Regions from separate parts of the Paenibacillus sp. JL3B1040 genome, predicted to be linked through region 3. Evidence: riboswitches for the same ligand, from Rfam matches in the RefSeq annotation. Region 3 holds a riboswitch; each other region holds the start of a gene.

Region 1 (5,294 bases), 2.4 Mb from region 3:
AATTGGTCGAGAAAAATAGCGGAGACATCATCAACATCTCCTCGACAAACGGATTGAACGGTGCAGCGACCTCGAGCGCCTACAGCGCCTCAAAATTCGCCGTGATCGGGTTTACCGAGTCCCTTGCCCAAGAAGTGCGCCGCAACAACATCCGGGTTTCGGCGTTAACCCCGAGCACGGTGGCTACCGATCTGGCACTGGACTTGAACCTGATCAAGGACAACAACGAATCCAAGTTCATTCAAGCGGAAGATTTGGCGGAGTTCATTGTGGGTCAATTGAAGCTCAGCCAACGCGTTTATGTGAAGACAGCCAGCTTTATTGCGACGAATCCGTTCTGAGGATATGGCCAAATGGGATAATCTGTTGTCCATGTTATGGATGCTGCGTTTCGGCAGGAAGCTGACGGCGGCCCAGATCGCGGACGACCTGGAGATCAGCGTCCGCACCGTGTACCGGTATATCGATGCCTTATGCGCCAGCGGTGTGCCGGTCGTTGCGGAATCGGGCCACGACGGAGGCATACACATCCTGGACAGCTTCAAAGAGACGCCGTTGTTCTTCAACACGGTAGAGCTAAAAGCGCTGGTGGACGCGTATAAATTTGCCCAGGGTGCAGGGTATCCGTTTACGGAAGAACTGGAAAGCGCGTTGAAGAAGGTGGAGAACAGCCTGCACGAAGAGCAGCGACAGGACCTTTCTGCGCAAACGAGCGGCCTGGACGTGATCTCTCCGGTGCGGGCTCCCTACTTGACCGAGGCATTGCGGGACTTGGAGCAAGCATCGAAAGAGGGGCGAACGGTCCGCATCCTATACCGCAAAGCCGACACGGAGCGGGAGGAAGAACGCGACATTGATCCGTACGGGTTGGCGTTTGACCGAAACGAATGGTATGAGGTGGCGTTCTGCCATCGATCGCAAGCGATGCGGACGTTCCGCGTGGACCGCATCGCGCGGCTTACGCCGACCGAGGCGCGGTTCGAAAAGCCGGAAGGCTTCTCGGTATCCGACTATTTCCGTGACCGGTCCGAGCAGGGACGGGAAGCGGAAGGGCCGCTGATCGGCGTTCGTATCGAAGGATTGCCGGACAAGCTGAATGAGGTGTGCGGCCATTGGCACCTTCGCCATTATTTGACGGAACGCACCGATCGGGAGGCACGTTTTGTGCTCGACGTTCCGACGATGAACAAGTACCTTCCGAAGTATCTAATCACGTTCGGGACGGCCATCCGAGTACTCGAACCGCCGGAGTTGAAACGCCGAATTCAGGAAACCGCCTCCGGCATCGCCAAACATTACTTGGATGAAACCGATTGATCTTCGCTGACAGCGTTTGTCATGGAACCCGGTATACGATAGGGACACGGCTGCAGCGGGAGCGGCAGCTAAACGACAACGAGGATAAGGAGCGTGAAGAGATTCATGCAAAGATCGGCGGATCAATGTTTGGCCTATCATGTTTGGGCGAATGACCGACTTTTCTCTCATCTGGAGCAGCTTCCGGAGGAGGTATTCCACACGGAAGTGACGAGCGTATTCCCGTCCGTGGCGGACGCGGTGGGACATATTTACCTGTTCGACCAGCTCTATCTGTCCGTGCTTGAAGGGGTTCCGAACGAGGATATTTTTCCGAAAATGCCAATCTGGTCGGAGGAAGCGAAAGGCAAGTCCGTAGGCGAGATACGGCAGCTGTTCGCCGGCGTCGCCGACCGCTTCCGCGATCTGCTGCGGCGTACGCCCGACCCGGACAAGGCGATAACGATTCATCACCCGAAGTATGGCAGCCTGGATACGCGGTTCTCCGACATTCTGCAGCATGTGGTCAATCACGGGACGTATCACCGGGGGAACGTGACCGCGATGCTGCGGCAGCAAGGGTATGCCGGGGTCCCTACGGATTATTTGTTCTTCCTGCTGGAACGGCAGGCGAAATCGATTGACAGCAACAAGAAGATGTGATAATTTCGCTGTAAGAAAATAAAGGCAATGCAACCTTCGGGTTCAACCTCGCTGAGAAGTGGGTTGGACCCTTTTTGCATTCCAAAATTAGGGGAGGATTCGTAATGTCGAGAACAGAATTGCTGTTGCAACGGCTGGGCGAGATCGGCAAATCACTCGAACGCAAGGGGGGAGCTCTTCTGTTACTAGGAGTTGGCTCCGTTGGGGTCGAGACAGAACGGTTGGATGAATATTCGGATTTGGATTTTTTTGTCATTGTCAAGCCCGGGGAGAAGAACAGATATATAGACCGGTTGGATTGGCTAGAGGATGTACACCCTCTTGCCTATTCGTTTAAGAATTCGGATATCGGCTATAAAGTACTGTTCGAGGACGGTATTTTTGGGGAATATGCAGTATTCGAGGAATGGGAGTTGGCGAACGCTACCTATACAGAAGGCCGGGTCATATGGAAGGACCCTATGTATGCCAATACGGCAATCGCGAAACCTTCCAACCCGGTCCCCAGCCCCAAAGCGGAATCCTTAGACTTTCCTTTGAATGAAGCCTTAACCAATCTATACGTGGGGCTCGGTCGCTATGCTAGGGGGGAGTGTCTATCCGCGACGAGGTTTGTTCAAGGTTACGCAGTGGACAGGATTTTATCCGTACTCCATTTGCTGGAGCAAGAGGTGGACTATTTTCCCGACCCATTCGGGAATGAGAGGCGGCTCGAGAGGAGGTACCCCCGTTTTGCAGAAATCATAGGAGACATGATACAGGGATACGATCATGTTCCCGAATCGGCACTTCGTATTTTAAATTTCATAGAAGAAGTGTATCCAGTCAATCGAAGATTAAGCGATGAGATACGGCGATTGGCTATTCTAACTTGCCGATAGAAGCAGCGGGGGAACTATCTCGTTGACAAAAAATTTCATTGCGATTAATATTGAAAAATAATTCACATTCCTTGTTACCATCGAAAAATTAAATCATTCGCAAGCTATGATGGCTATGGATCACACTATAGCCGGAGCAGCTTCTGGAGAGACCGCGATTCCGCGGCGCCGAAGGGTTCACAATCTCAGGCAAAAGGACAGAAGAGTATAAATACGTCGATTTGGCAGGCGTTTCGCCTAGTATGCCAAGTCCTATTTATTCTTTTTACGTTCCGGAGATTGGAGGGCATCCAGTCTCTTTTTTTATGCCTAATTTGTTCATTATTTCATATGAGGAAGCTCATGACTTTAAGGGGGAATCAGGTATGGTGCAGCAGGAATTAAAAAGGGATTTAGCGAATCGGCACGTTCAGTTGATCGCCATCGGCGGCACGATTGGGACGGGATTGTTCCTTGGTTCGGGCAAAGCGATTCAACTGGCCGGGCCGTCGATCATTTTTGCCTATCTCCTTGTGGGGATTGCCGTGTTCTTTGTGATGCGAGCGTTGGGAGAGCTGCTGTTGTCCAAAGCCGGCTATTCATCGTTTACGGACATTGCCGAAGACTATCTGGGGCCGCGGGCCGCGTTCGTTACCGGATGGACCTATTGGTTTTGCTGGATCATGACGGCCATGGCCGATGTGATTGCGGTAGGGGTTTACGTTCAGTATTGGTTCGATATCCCGCAATGGGTTCCGGCGGTCATCTGCTTGATCATCCTGCTGGGACTTAACCTGTTGACGGTGAAGAACTTCGGCGAATTGGAATTTTGGTTTGCCTTAATCAAGGTCGTCACGATTCTCGTATTGATCGGCCTCGGCGTCGTTTTGCTGGTCATCGGATTCAAGACGGATGCGGGAACCGTGTCGGCGAAGAACATTTGGGGACATGGCGGCCTCTTCCCGAACGGAATCCAAGGTTTCCTGCTCTCCTTCCAAATGGTGGTATTCGCTTATGTCGGCGTGGAGCTGGTAGGGGTGTCGGCGGCGGAAACGTCCAATCCGGAGAAAAATATCCCGTCGGCCATTAATAAAATTCCGCTGCGCATTTTGTTCTTCTACGTTGGCGCCTTGATCGCCCTCTTGTGCATTAACCCCTGGACGGGGCTGACTCCGGCGGAGAGCCCGTTCGTGAAGACGTTTAGTCTGGTCGGCATTCCGGTTGCCGCGGGGATCATTAACTTCGTCGTCTTGACTTCGGCCGCGTCCGCTTGTAACAGCGGGATGTTCTCGACCAGCCGGATCCTCTATAATTTAAGCAAAAACAAGCAGGCTCCCTCCGGGATGGCGACACTGAACAAAAACCATGTGCCCGGCAACGCGCTGCTGGTTTCCACGCTGGTCATCTCCGTAGGGGCGCTGTTAAGCAAGCTGATTCCGGGGCAAGCTTTCGGCATCGTGACGACGATTAGCGCCATTTGCTTTATTTGGGTGTGGGGCGTGGTGCTCGTGTGCCATATTCGTTATAAGCGCACGCGGCCGGAGCTGCAGGTCAAGTCGACATTTAGGGCGCCGTTTACGCCATTTGTCAATTATGCGGTCCTCGTGATGTTTGCGGCCATTTTGCTGATCATGCTGTTTGCGGAGGAGACCCGTCCGGCTCTGTTGCTGACGCCGCTGTGGTTCATTCTCCTGTTCGGATTGCATGCGATAAGAAAACGCAAGGAGCGGGCAACTCACGTCCCCCTTGAGCAGACCCATCTCTAACGGCGGTCCCAGCTTTGCAACTCGAATCAAATTTGCGGGGTTTTGCTTATTCCCGACGCCCCTTCACCCGCTTCAATGCGGCGACGATCAGGAAGCTGATAATGACGAGCAGAAGCCAGGAGCTGATCTTGCCAAGACGGACGAGGTGCCAGCCGTCGGATTGGTTCGGATACCTCCAGGCGCTGAAGAACGTGGCGACGTTTTCCGCGACCCAGATAAAGAAGCCGATCAGCACAAAGGAGAGGGATAACGGCATCCGGTAGGGCTTGCCGCCTACCTCGTAGGTCACCCAGGTTCGCCAGAAGACGAGCAGCACCAGCGCCGACAACCCCCAGCGAACATCGATCCAATAATGGTGGGTGAAGAAATTCAGATAAATCGAGGCGGCCAGCGGGACGACCAGCCAGAGCGGGGGAAAGCGGATCAGATCCACTTTCAGACGCCGCCAAGCTTGACACAGGTAACTGGCTACACTGGCATACATAAACCCGCTGTAGAGAGGGACGCCGTTCACTTTCGTCCAGGCTTCCTCCGGGTAGGACCAGGACCCCATATGAACCTTGAACATCTCCAGCGCCAAACCGATCAAGTGGAAGACCGTAATCACCTTCAGTTCGTCGCGGGTCTCCAGTCCGAACCGTACCATCCAGACCTGCATGGCGAGGCAGATCAGCAGCAGCCAGTCATACCGCGGCAGGAAGGGAAAGGG
Region 2 (5,294 bases), 2.0 Mb from region 3:
GTCTGGTGCGAGATGTCGGAGAGCAGCGTCTGTATCCGGCTCCGCTCCGCCATGACTTGCCCTTCGCGCGCTTTGGCCAGCTCGACATAACGAACAACCTTGTTTTCCAACGCGGAAAGACGGGTTTCTTCATAATCGGTCAGCCTGGCCTGACCGGCGATTGCCGCATCCACAATATCGTAAGCCGCCTGGATGACGGAAGCGGACCTCGCTCGCAGCGTCCGGGCGAAAGCGCCAGCCGCCAGGATCAACGCCGCGGCGAAGCACGCGGGCAGCCAAAGCGGCGGGGAGAACACCTCCCCGGCCCACACCCAGGCGGCAACCGGATAACCGAACGTCAGCAGGGCAAACAAGAGTCCGTACCCGGCGTAAATCCAGCCGAAAGCAATCCGCTGCCGCGAGGCTGGACGGGCTTGTCCAGCGGGCCGCCCGCCTTTGCGCCCTCCGGCTAATTCGGCGTGCCCGTATCCTCCGCCGGTTGCGCGGCCGCTTCTCATCGCGGCACCCCCACGTCGGTCCACAAGTACCCGAGCCCGTATACCGTTTTAATATATTGAGGCGCGGAGGGATTCTCCTCGATCTTGGCCCGCAATCGCTTGATCGTGACGGTCAATGCGTTCTCATCCACAAACTCCGCTTCATGCCCCCATACGAGATAAATCAGCTGCTCCCGGGTCAGAATTTGTCCGCGGTGGTTCACCAGCGCCTTCAGCAGCTTTTGTTCCGTCACGCTGAGCGGAATGGCCACTCCCTCTTTGCGGTAATCCATTTTGCCGAAGTCGAACGCGAGGGAGCCGATCACCACTTTATCCTCGCGGCCGGGGTCACAGCGCCGGAGCACGGCCATCACCCGCGACCTGAGCACCATCAGGCTGAACGGCTTCGTGATGTAATCGTCCCCGCCCAGTTCGAAGCCCATCACGATATCGGACTCCATATCGTTCGCCGTCAGAAAAATGACGGGGATCCGCGAAGTCTCTCGGAGCTTGGCGCAAAAGTCCAGGCCGCTTCCGTCCGGCAGTCTGACATCAAGCAGGATGAGATCGATTCCGCCCGCCTCAAGCCGCGCTTCCGCTCCCGCCAAATCATAAGCCTGTTCCACGGCGATTCCATCCCGGGCCAACGTCAGCGCGATCCCTTTGTTCAAGCCCGCATCATCTTCTACGATCAGAATGCTCGTCATGATAAAAGTACGCCCTTTCCCTCCGGTCATTCCTACAAGCAGATTATACACGAACATCCCTTCGAAAAAATGTGTCATCTCTGAATTTGTAATTATTTCTTCCGGCTCCGCAGCTCTTTCATGATCTTGCGGCCGGTCGGCGTTTGCGCCAGCCCGCCCTGCGCCGTTTCGCGGTGGCGGCTGGGCATCGCCGAGCCGACCTCCAGCATCACGTCGATGACTTCGTCCGACGGGATCGCGCTGCGCACGCCGGCCAGCGCCATATCGGCGGCGGCAAGGGCGTTCACCGCGCCAAAGCCGTTGCGCACGATGCAGGGGATTTCCACCAAGCCGCCGACGGGATCGCAGATCAAGCCCAGCGTGTTCTTAAGCGCGAGACCGACGGCTTGCACCGCCTGCTCCGGCGTCCCGCCGCGCAGCTCGACCATCGCTCCGGCCGCCATGCCGATCGCCGAGCCGATTTCCGCCTGGCATCCGCCTTCCGCGCCGGAAATAAACGAGTTGTTGGCGATCACGTAACCGATAGCCCCGGCGCAAAACAACCCGCGCACGAGGTGATCGTCCTCCCAGCCGAAGCGCTCTTGGGCGCTCACGAACACGCCGGGGATGATGCCGCAGGAACCGGCTGTCGGCGTGGCGACGATTCGCCCCATCGAGGCGTTGACCTCGGACACCGCCAGCGCGTAGGCCATCGCCCGGCAGGCGATGTCGCCGACGGAAGCCTCTTCGCGGCCGCGGTAAGCCTCGACCCGTTTGGCGTCGCCGCCCGTCAGACCGCTGGTGGAGACGATATCCTCCGTCAGCCCTTTGTGTACCGCCGTTTTCATGATTTGGTAATACTCGCCCATGGCGGCTAGGATCTCCGCCTCCGATTGCCCGCTCTCGGCCGCCTGATCCTGGATCATGATGCCGGAAATCGTTTGGGATTCCCGGTCGCACAGCCGGACCAGCTCCCGCAAATTTTTGAAGCGCATTCCGCTCTCTCCTTTCTTATCTCGACAGATCGATATAGGCTACCCGGACGACATGCTCCAACGAACCGATCGCCTCCCTTAATTGCGGGGGGATGGACGAATCGGCTTCCACGACGGTCAATGCCTCGCCCGTGCGCCCTTTCCGGTCGGTGATGATGTAGCCGATGTTGACGTACTCCCGGCTGAACAAGGCGGTAATGCCGGCCAGCACCCCTTGCCGGTCGGCGTGGGAGATCACCAGCGTCGGCAGCTCGCCCGAGCTTTTGACCTCAAATCCGTCGATGCTCCGAATGACGACCGTTCCCCCGCCGATGGACGCGCCCGTCACTTCCATATGCCGCCCGTCCGCGCCGGTCAGCGTAATTTTTACCGTATTCGGATGCGCACCGGGTAAGACCCCCGTGGAAAATACCACCTTCACCCCCTGCTCCGCGGCATCCTGCAGCGAATGGCGGATTCGCTCGTCGTCCGTGCGGTAATCGAGGATGCCGCCGACCACGGCCAAATCGGTGCCGTGTCCGCTGTACGTTTCGGCAAAAGAGCCGTAAAAACAAATCGCCGCCTCCACCGGCGGTTCCCCGAACAATTGCCGCGCGAATCGCCCGATCCGCACCGCCCCGGCGGTATGCGAGCTCGATGGACCGATCATCGCCGGCCCGATAATGGAAAACACGTTTTTGAAGCGCATGGTTCAATCTCTCCCTTATTGGCATTCAAGATGATCCGCCGGTTTACCACGAAAAAGGGACAGCGCAAAAAGGCCGCTGCCCCTTTGCTCTGTCCCCGTTACCTGAAAGTTTAATGTTCCCGGCCTACCCTTGATCCGGGATCCATGTACCTCTTGGGTGGCTGATCGCTCTCTCCAGAGTGGCGTCCGATCATGGTCCTTGTACCTGAGAGATTCGGCTGCCGGTTTGCAGGACCGGCCCTTTGCTCCTTCGGTGCCGCTATTGAGGCTCCCCTTCCCTTCCGGCTCCCCCTGCGGACTCTCCCATCATCCTCATTCGCCTGTATGAATTTGTGTTTAATGTAAAACGAAGTTAGCAATATGTCAAGATAACTTACATAAGGTTACATGGTTTGTTAAGCTATTCTAGTCATATTTTCCTATTTTTATGTGAAAATATGTATATTTTTCATGTAAAGCCACTTGTATCCTTAAATTTACAGATATATACTATCCCCAACAACTCCAGATTTTACCTTATTTTATGAAATGTTGAAAATAAGGTGCGCTCCGCGTTAACTTTCCTTCACATCAGCGCAGGCAGGCTCGGCCGTGTTACCTCTCACTCCGCATCCGGCTTTCAGCTTCTCATCCATCATGGCTTACCCGCATTTGCATCAACTGACTTCGATTAAGGAGGTGATGAACAAAGGGACGCTCGCTCCATTCGTTACCAGGCATAATGTACCCGGACTTTGCTGAATGTTTCTCCGGGCGGCCGCCAATGGATCTTTGCTGGATCTTAAAACCTCATAAAGGGAGTGAAGAAGTTGATAAGTCTCAAGAGATTTCGCAAATCTTTCTCGCTTGGCATGTCGATCCTTCTTGCGTTGACCCTCGTCCCCGTCGCCTCCGCCGACAGCAGTGGAGTTACGGGAAAAAGCAGCCTGAAGTCGACCGCGCCCCACGTGGTTGAAGCCAAAATCGACGCCAAATTGCAGACTCAGTTTAAGCAGGACGACTTCGTCACCTACCTGGTCAAGCTCAAAGAACAAACCGATACGGCCTCGGTCGCCAAGCTGGCTCTCCAGAAAGCCACGTTGGAGAAAGCTACTCCTTCCGCCGCCAAGCTGTCCGCCCGGACTTCCGTTGTCAGCGCATTGCGCGAGACGGCCTCCCGCACCCAATTCGCACTGGACGAATATTTGCGGAAAGCCCGGGAATCCGGAGAGGTGAAGGACTACAAAAGCTACTTTATCGTAAATGCCATGGCGGTGACAAGTACAAAAGAGGTACTGGAGCAAATCGCCCTTTTCCCTGAAGTGGAGAAGATCCTTCCGAATGAAGAACGTCATCTGCAAAAGGTCGAAATCCATCAAGAACCGGCAACGCGGCCTGCCGTTGAGACGCCTTCCGCGCAACCTGCTGACGGAAAGACGGCTGCCGAGACCGACACCGGCAAGCAGACCTCGGATGTTACGCCAAGCAGCGTCGAGTGGAATATTGCCCAGGTGAATGCCCCCGAGGTGTGGAATAGGGGCATCGACGGCACCGGCATCGTAGTGGCTAACCTCGATACCGGCGTCGAGTACAATCACCCGGCCTTGAGAAGCAAATGGCGCGGATTCGATGCCTCGGGCAATGTCGTCGATCCCGAGCTCAGTTGGTACGATCCGCATAGCCATGCTTCGCTGCCGACGGATAGCCACGGCCACGGCACGCACACCATGGGGACGATGGTCGGCTCGGAGCCGGACGGCTCGAACCGGATCGGCGTCGCACCTGGGGCCAAGTGGATCGCGGTGCGGATCTTTAACCCCTCCACCACGGATGCCATCATCCTGGATGGCGGCCAATGGCTACTGGCCCCGATCGATGCCGAAGGGAATCTTCATCCGGAGCTGGCTCCCGATGTGGTCAACAACTCCTGGGGCGGTGGCCCCGGCATCGACGAATGGTTCCGCCCGATCGTGCAGGCTTGGAGAAGCGCGCAAATCTTCCCCGAGTTTTCGGCGGGCAACGTCGATGAATTCAATCCCGGCGGTCCCGGCTCCGTAGCCGCACCGGCCAACTATCCCGAAGCGTTCGCCACCGGCGCCACGGACATCGGCGGAAATTTGGCCGATTTCTCTTTGCGGGGACCCTCGCCTTACGATGAAATTAAACCGGAGGTTTCCGCACCGGGGGTGAACATTCGCTCCTCCGTTCCCGGCGGAGCCTACGAGGGCGGCTGGAACGGCACCTCGATGGCGGGGCCGCACACGACAGCGATCGCCGCCTTGTTGCTGCAGGCCAACCACTCCCTCACGGTGGACCAGTTGGAGGACATCCTGACCCACACGGCCACGCCGCGGACGGACGGCGAATATGAGGCGGCCCCCAATAACGGGTACGGGTACGGCATCGTAAATGCACTGGACGCCGTCGGCTCCGTGCTGGAAGGGGTCGGCATGGTCTCCGGGCGCGTGGT
Region 3 (5,294 bases):
GCGAATATTTCGGCGCGGACGGCGGGGTCCCTCTCAAGGGAAACGAGCTGCTCAAAAGCTTGGAGATCTGGGAGACGGATGCGGAAATTCGGGTGCCGATCCTGCCGAATCCCGAACTCCCTGCGATCCTCAAGCGAATATCGGGTGGGCTGGATACGCGCGTTCCCGCGTTGCTGCTCCGAAACCACGGGATTTATGCCTGGGGCTCCGGCGTTGCGGAGGCCAAGCGGCATCTGGAAGCGCTGGAGTTTATGTTCGAAGCGCTGTACCGCTCCCTGCTGTTGCCCCCCCATGGGCGCAATGCCCGATAACGACAACTCGCGGCATGCGATAGGCGGTTGGGCGGATCGTTGATCCGCTCCTTTCGCGCTAACGCTGGCCGCGAGTTTTTTTTCATGTGCATGAAACCGGATTATCTCTCGATAAATTCCGCATACGCTGTAGAGTCCATCAAATTTGCCAACGCGAGGTTCGGATCCTCCTTCAGCCGGATGTGCACCATCCAACCTCCATCGTAAGGCTCTTCATTCACGAGCTCCGGCGCGGTGTCCAGCTCCCCGTTGACCGCCAGCACGGTCCCGCTGACCGGCGTAAACAAATCGGCCACCGTCTTGACGGATTCGATCGTGCCGATGGCGTCCTGCGCTTCGATCTCCTGCCCCGGATCGGGCAGCTCCACGAACACGATATCGCCCAAACGATGCTGGGCGACGTCGGAGATGCCGATTTTCACCGTCCCGTCCCCCAAATCAAGCACCCATTCATGCTCATCGCTGTACCAAACGTTTTCCCTGATCTCACTGGCCAAGATTAGCTCCTCCTCTGTCCGGATAATCTATCGTCCCCTACTTGCCTTGCCGATGCTCGAACCTGAAGTTTCTTCGTTCAGATTATTCCAAACCCGGCTCTCATGTCAATATTATTAACACATTTGATAGAGTCTAGCAAAATGTAAGCGTAGACTTTTCCATTAAACGAAATAGTTTAAAATTATTATGATAACTTTATTGACATCTCGATCGATTTTGAGTATTAATGAGATGTATAAGCTGCGGTTGATGGCAGAGGGAGAGATTACAATACGCAAGTTCTGTAACGCCGAAGGAGCAAACCGCCATGCGGTGAATCTCTCAGGCAAAAGGACTTCTGCCGGACGCAACTCTGGAGAGCATTCGCAAGCGATGGAATCGATGGAGTGATGAAGTCATCTTCGCATTGCGCGAATCACCCAAGGGGAAACCTGCACGTGCCTTCATGGCTTCGGCAGGGTAACTCTCAGGTACAAGGGACAGAGCCAGGAAGATCCGTTAGGGAAGCTGACGGAATTTCTTTGGCCTGTCCTTTTCGTTTTTCCAAAAAAGGCCGATCCGGCCCTACGAGGTGATGGTAATGTCCGAATCCGCATTGCGGCGAACGCCGCTCTACTCCGGGTATGCGCGTTACGAAGGCGTCCGCTGCATCGATTTCGGCGGCTGGGAGCTGCCGGTGCAGTTCAGCGGCATCCAGAAAGAACATGAAGCCGTGCGCGAGCGCGCCGGATTGTTCGACGTGTCGCACATGGGCGAATTTTTCGTGGAAGGACCGGAAGCGGAACGCTTTTTGCAGCGTATGACGACCAATGACGTGACCCTGCTCCAACCGGGTAAAGCCCAGTATACTTTGCTGTGCTACCCCGATGGCGGCGTGGTGGACGATCTGTTGATTTATATGCTGGAGCCGGGGAAGTACATGCTGGTAGTCAACGCCTCGAATATCGAAAAGGATTGGGAATGGCTGCAGCGTCACCTTCCCGCCGACGGCGCAACGATGCGTGACGCGTCCGGCGAGACGGCGTTGCTGGCCGTGCAAGGGCCGCTCGCTTCCACGATCCTCTCCCCGCTTTGCGATGGGCAGGAGCCCGCGGCCTTGCGCCCGTTCGCCTTTATTCCGGAAGTGCGGATTGCCGGTATTCCGGCGCTGCTGTCGCGAACCGGGTATACCGGCGAAGACGGCTTCGAGTTATATGTGGCGGCGGAACGCGCGAAAGCGTTATGGGACGTTTTGATGGAAGCCGGGGCGGCGTACGGCCTGCTCCCCGCCGGGCTCGGCGCCAGGGATACGCTGCGCTTCGAAGCCTGCCTGCCGCTGTACGGGCAGGAGCTCGGGCCGGATATCACCCCGCTCGAAGCCGGTCTGAACCGGTTCGTGAAGCTGCAGCAGGGCGATTTCATCGGGCGCGAGGCGCTGGCCAAACAGCGGGACGACGGCGTACCTCGCCGCTTGGTCGGCCTCGAGATGATCGATCGCGGCATCCCGCGCACGCATTACCCGGTGTTTGCCGAAGGCTCGGAAGTACCGCTCGGGGAAGTGACGACAGGTACGCAGTCGCCGACTTTGAAAAGAAACCTCGGGATGGCGATCCTGACCAGTGCCTATACCGAACCGGGTACGATCCTGGAGGTCGACATCCGCGGCAAACGGCTGAAGGCCAAGGTCGTCCCGCTGCCGTTCTATCGCCGAAACGAAAGCCGCCAAGCGACGAAAGGAGATTCATAAAACCGTATGCTAAAGCACCGTTATTTGCCGTTAACCGAACAAGACCGAAATGAAATGCTGGCGGCCATCGGCACCGATTCCGTGGAGGCGTTGTTCCGCGATATCCCGGAGGCCATTCGCTTTCAAGGCGAGCTCCCGGTCTCCCCGCGCCTGGACGAATACGCGCTGACCCGGCACCTGGCCGAGCTGGCCGGGCGCAACGCCGACACCGATCGCTTCGCCAGCTTCCTCGGCGCCGGACTTTACGACCATCACATCCCTTCCGTAATCCAACACGTCGTGTCCCGTTCGGAGTTTTATACCGCCTACACGCCCTATCAACCGGAAATTAGCCAAGGCGAGCTGCAGGCGATTTTCGAGTTCCAATCCTACATCTGCGAGCTGACCGGCCTCAAGGTCGCCAATGCCAGCATGTATGACGGAGCCACCGCTTTGGCCGAAGCCGGCAACCTGGCTGCGGCCGCCACCAAGCGCAAGCGGCTCGTCGTCTCCCGCGCCGTCCACCCGGAAGCCCGCGAGGTGCTCGCCACTTATGCCCATGGCCTGAACCTCGAGCTCGTCGAGGTCGGCTGGGAGCAAGGCGTGACCGATCGCCAGGCGCTCGCCGCCGCCATCACCAAGGACACCGCCGCCGTGCTGATCCAAAACCCGAATTTTTTCGGTTCTTTGGAGGATCTTCGCGCGATCGGCGAATTGGCTCACGCGCACGGCAGCTTGCTGGTCGTCAGCAGCAATCCGCTGGCGCTTGGCCTGCTGGAAGCGCCGGGCAAGCTCGGCGCCGACATCGTCGTCGGCGATGCCCAGCCGCTTGGCCTGGCCCCTTCCTTCGGCGGTCCGACCTGCGGATTCTTCGCCGTATCGGAAGCGCATATGCGCCGGATGCCCGGCCGGATCGTCGGACAAACGACCGACCGGAACGGCAAGCGCGGGTTCGTCCTGACCCTGCAGGCCCGCGAGCAGCATATCCGCCGCGAGAAAGCGACCTCGAACATTTGCTCCAATCAGGCGCTGCTTGCGCTGGCCGCCTCCGTCTATCTGTCCGTCATGGGCAAGCAAGGGATGGCCGAGGTGGCGGAGCTGAATTTGCAGAAAAGCCATTATGCCCAAAAGACGCTGACCGCCATTCCCGGCGTAAGCGCGGCTTTTGAATCGCCGTTCTTCAACGAGTTCGTGCTGCGGCTGCCGGAGGGGACCGATCCGGTCCGGCTGCAGCGGGACTTTCTCGCCGCAGGCTTGATCGGCGGGTACGATCTCGGCCGCAGCTACCCCGAGCTGGCCGGCCATCTGTTGATCGCCGTAACGGAAAAACGCAGCAAAGCGGAAATCGACCAATTCGCCCGCGTGATGGAGGAATCGATATGTCCGAAATAAAAGAGACGAAACCCGATGAATTGTTGATTTTTGAGCGCAGCCGCCCCGGACGGGTCGGCTATTCCCTGCCGGAATGCGACGTCCCGGCCGTCGCTAAGGAAGAACTGGTGCCGCAGGGCATGCTGCGGAGCGAAGGCTTGGCTTTCCCCGAAGTGTACGAGGTGGACGTGATCCGTCATTATACGGCGTTATCCCGCCGGAACTTCGGGGTCGATAACGGATTTTATCCGCTGGGCTCCTGCACGATGAAATACAATCCGAAGGTCAACGAGGACGTGGCGCGGTATTCCGGCCTGGCCAAAATCCATCCCTTTCAGCCGGAGGAAAGCGTGCAAGGCGCGCTGGAACTGATGCACCGCCTGCAGCGGGACCTGGCCGGACTCACCGGCATGGATGAGGTGACGCTGCAGCCGGCGGCCGGGGCCCACGGCGAATGGACCGGCCTGATGATGATCCGCGCCTACCACGAAAGCCGCGGCGAGCGGCGGACCAAAGTGATCGTGCCGGACTCCTCGCACGGCACCAATCCGGCCAGCGCTTCGGTTGCCGGATTCGAGACGATCACCATCCCGTCCACCGCGCGCGGCATGGTCGATCTGGACGCGCTGCGCGCAGCCGTCGGCGAAGACACGGCCGCGCTGATGCTCACCAACCCGAACACGCTGGGCTTGTTCGAGGAACAAATCCTGGAGATCGCCGACATCGTGCACGAAGCCGGCGGGCTGCTGTACTATGACGGCGCGAACTCCAACGCGATCATGGGCATCGCCCGCCCCGGCGACATGGGCTTTGACGTCGTGCACCTGAACCTGCACAAGACGATGAGCACCCCGCACGGCGGCGGCGGCCCCGGCGCCGGTCCGGTCGGCGTCAAGCGGCGGTTGGTTCCGTTTCTTCCCGAGCCCATGATCGTCAAGGACGAAACCGGCCGGTACGCCATTCGAGGCACACGCGCCGCAGGAGCCGCCGCCGATGCGGCTAACGCCAAAAACTCCGGGGCGGTCGGCTCGATCGGCCGGGTGAAAGCTTTTTACGGAAATTTCGGAATTCTTGTCCGCGCTTATGCGTATATCCGCAGTCTCGGCCCGGAAGGACTCCGCCAAGTGTCGGAAAATGCCGTATTAAACGCCAACTATATGATGAACCGCTTGGCTCCTTATTACGACCTTCCGTACCCAGGTCAACCGTGCAAACACGAATTCGTCATGTCCGGCAGCGGGCTGGCGAAGTACGGCATCCGCACGCTGGACATCGCCAAGCGGCTGCTGGACTTCGGCTATCATCCGCCGACCATCTATTTCCCGCTGAACGTCGAGGAATGCCTGATGATCGAACCGACGGAAACCGAAAGCAAGGAAACGCTGGACAGCTTTATCAACGCCATGATC

The links. Region 3 has a riboswitch for glycine ahead of gcvT (glycine cleavage system aminomethyltransferase GcvT). Riboswitches for the same ligand answer to the same signal wherever they lie in the genome.
Region 1: linked by a shared signal. The riboswitch ahead of ACZF99_RS26080 (amino acid permease) and the one ahead of gcvT (glycine cleavage system aminomethyltransferase GcvT) in region 3 are both predicted to bind glycine.
Region 2: linked by a shared signal. The riboswitch ahead of sdaAB (L-serine ammonia-lyase, iron-sulfur-dependent subunit beta) and the one ahead of gcvT (glycine cleavage system aminomethyltransferase GcvT) in region 3 are both predicted to bind glycine.

What each region holds. Positions count from the first base shown of each region.
Region 1 is NZ_CM169317.1:5,683,228-5,688,521, reverse strand. Features, by position in the region: gene ACZF99_RS26100 (3-ketoacyl-ACP reductase) at 1-341, shown strand, start outside; gene ACZF99_RS26095 (helix-turn-helix transcriptional regulator) at 346-1,317, shown strand; gene ACZF99_RS26090 (DinB family protein) at 1,411-1,959, shown strand; gene ACZF99_RS26085 (hypothetical protein) at 2,064-2,840, shown strand; glycine riboswitch at 2,974-3,051, shown strand; gene ACZF99_RS26080 (amino acid permease) at 3,206-4,585, shown strand; gene ACZF99_RS26075 (DUF817 domain-containing protein) at 4,632-5,294, opposite strand, start outside.
Region 2 is NZ_CM169317.1:1,236,782-1,242,075, reverse strand. Features, by position in the region: gene ACZF99_RS05385 (sensor histidine kinase) at 1-497, opposite strand, end outside; gene ACZF99_RS05380 (response regulator transcription factor) at 494-1,183, opposite strand; gene sdaAA (L-serine ammonia-lyase, iron-sulfur-dependent, subunit alpha) at 1,276-2,157, opposite strand; gene sdaAB (L-serine ammonia-lyase, iron-sulfur-dependent subunit beta) at 2,174-2,845, opposite strand; glycine riboswitch at 3,029-3,161, opposite strand; gene ACZF99_RS05365 (S8 family serine peptidase) at 3,655-5,294, shown strand, end outside.
Region 3 is NZ_CM169317.1:3,238,796-3,244,089, forward strand. Features, by position in the region: gene mtnB (methylthioribulose 1-phosphate dehydratase) at 1-311, shown strand, start outside; gene gcvH (glycine cleavage system protein GcvH) at 413-808, opposite strand; glycine riboswitch at 1,056-1,156, shown strand; glycine riboswitch at 1,160-1,294, shown strand; gene gcvT (glycine cleavage system aminomethyltransferase GcvT) at 1,390-2,535, shown strand; gene gcvPA (aminomethyl-transferring glycine dehydrogenase subunit GcvPA) at 2,542-3,906, shown strand; gene gcvPB (aminomethyl-transferring glycine dehydrogenase subunit GcvPB) at 3,894-5,294, shown strand, end outside.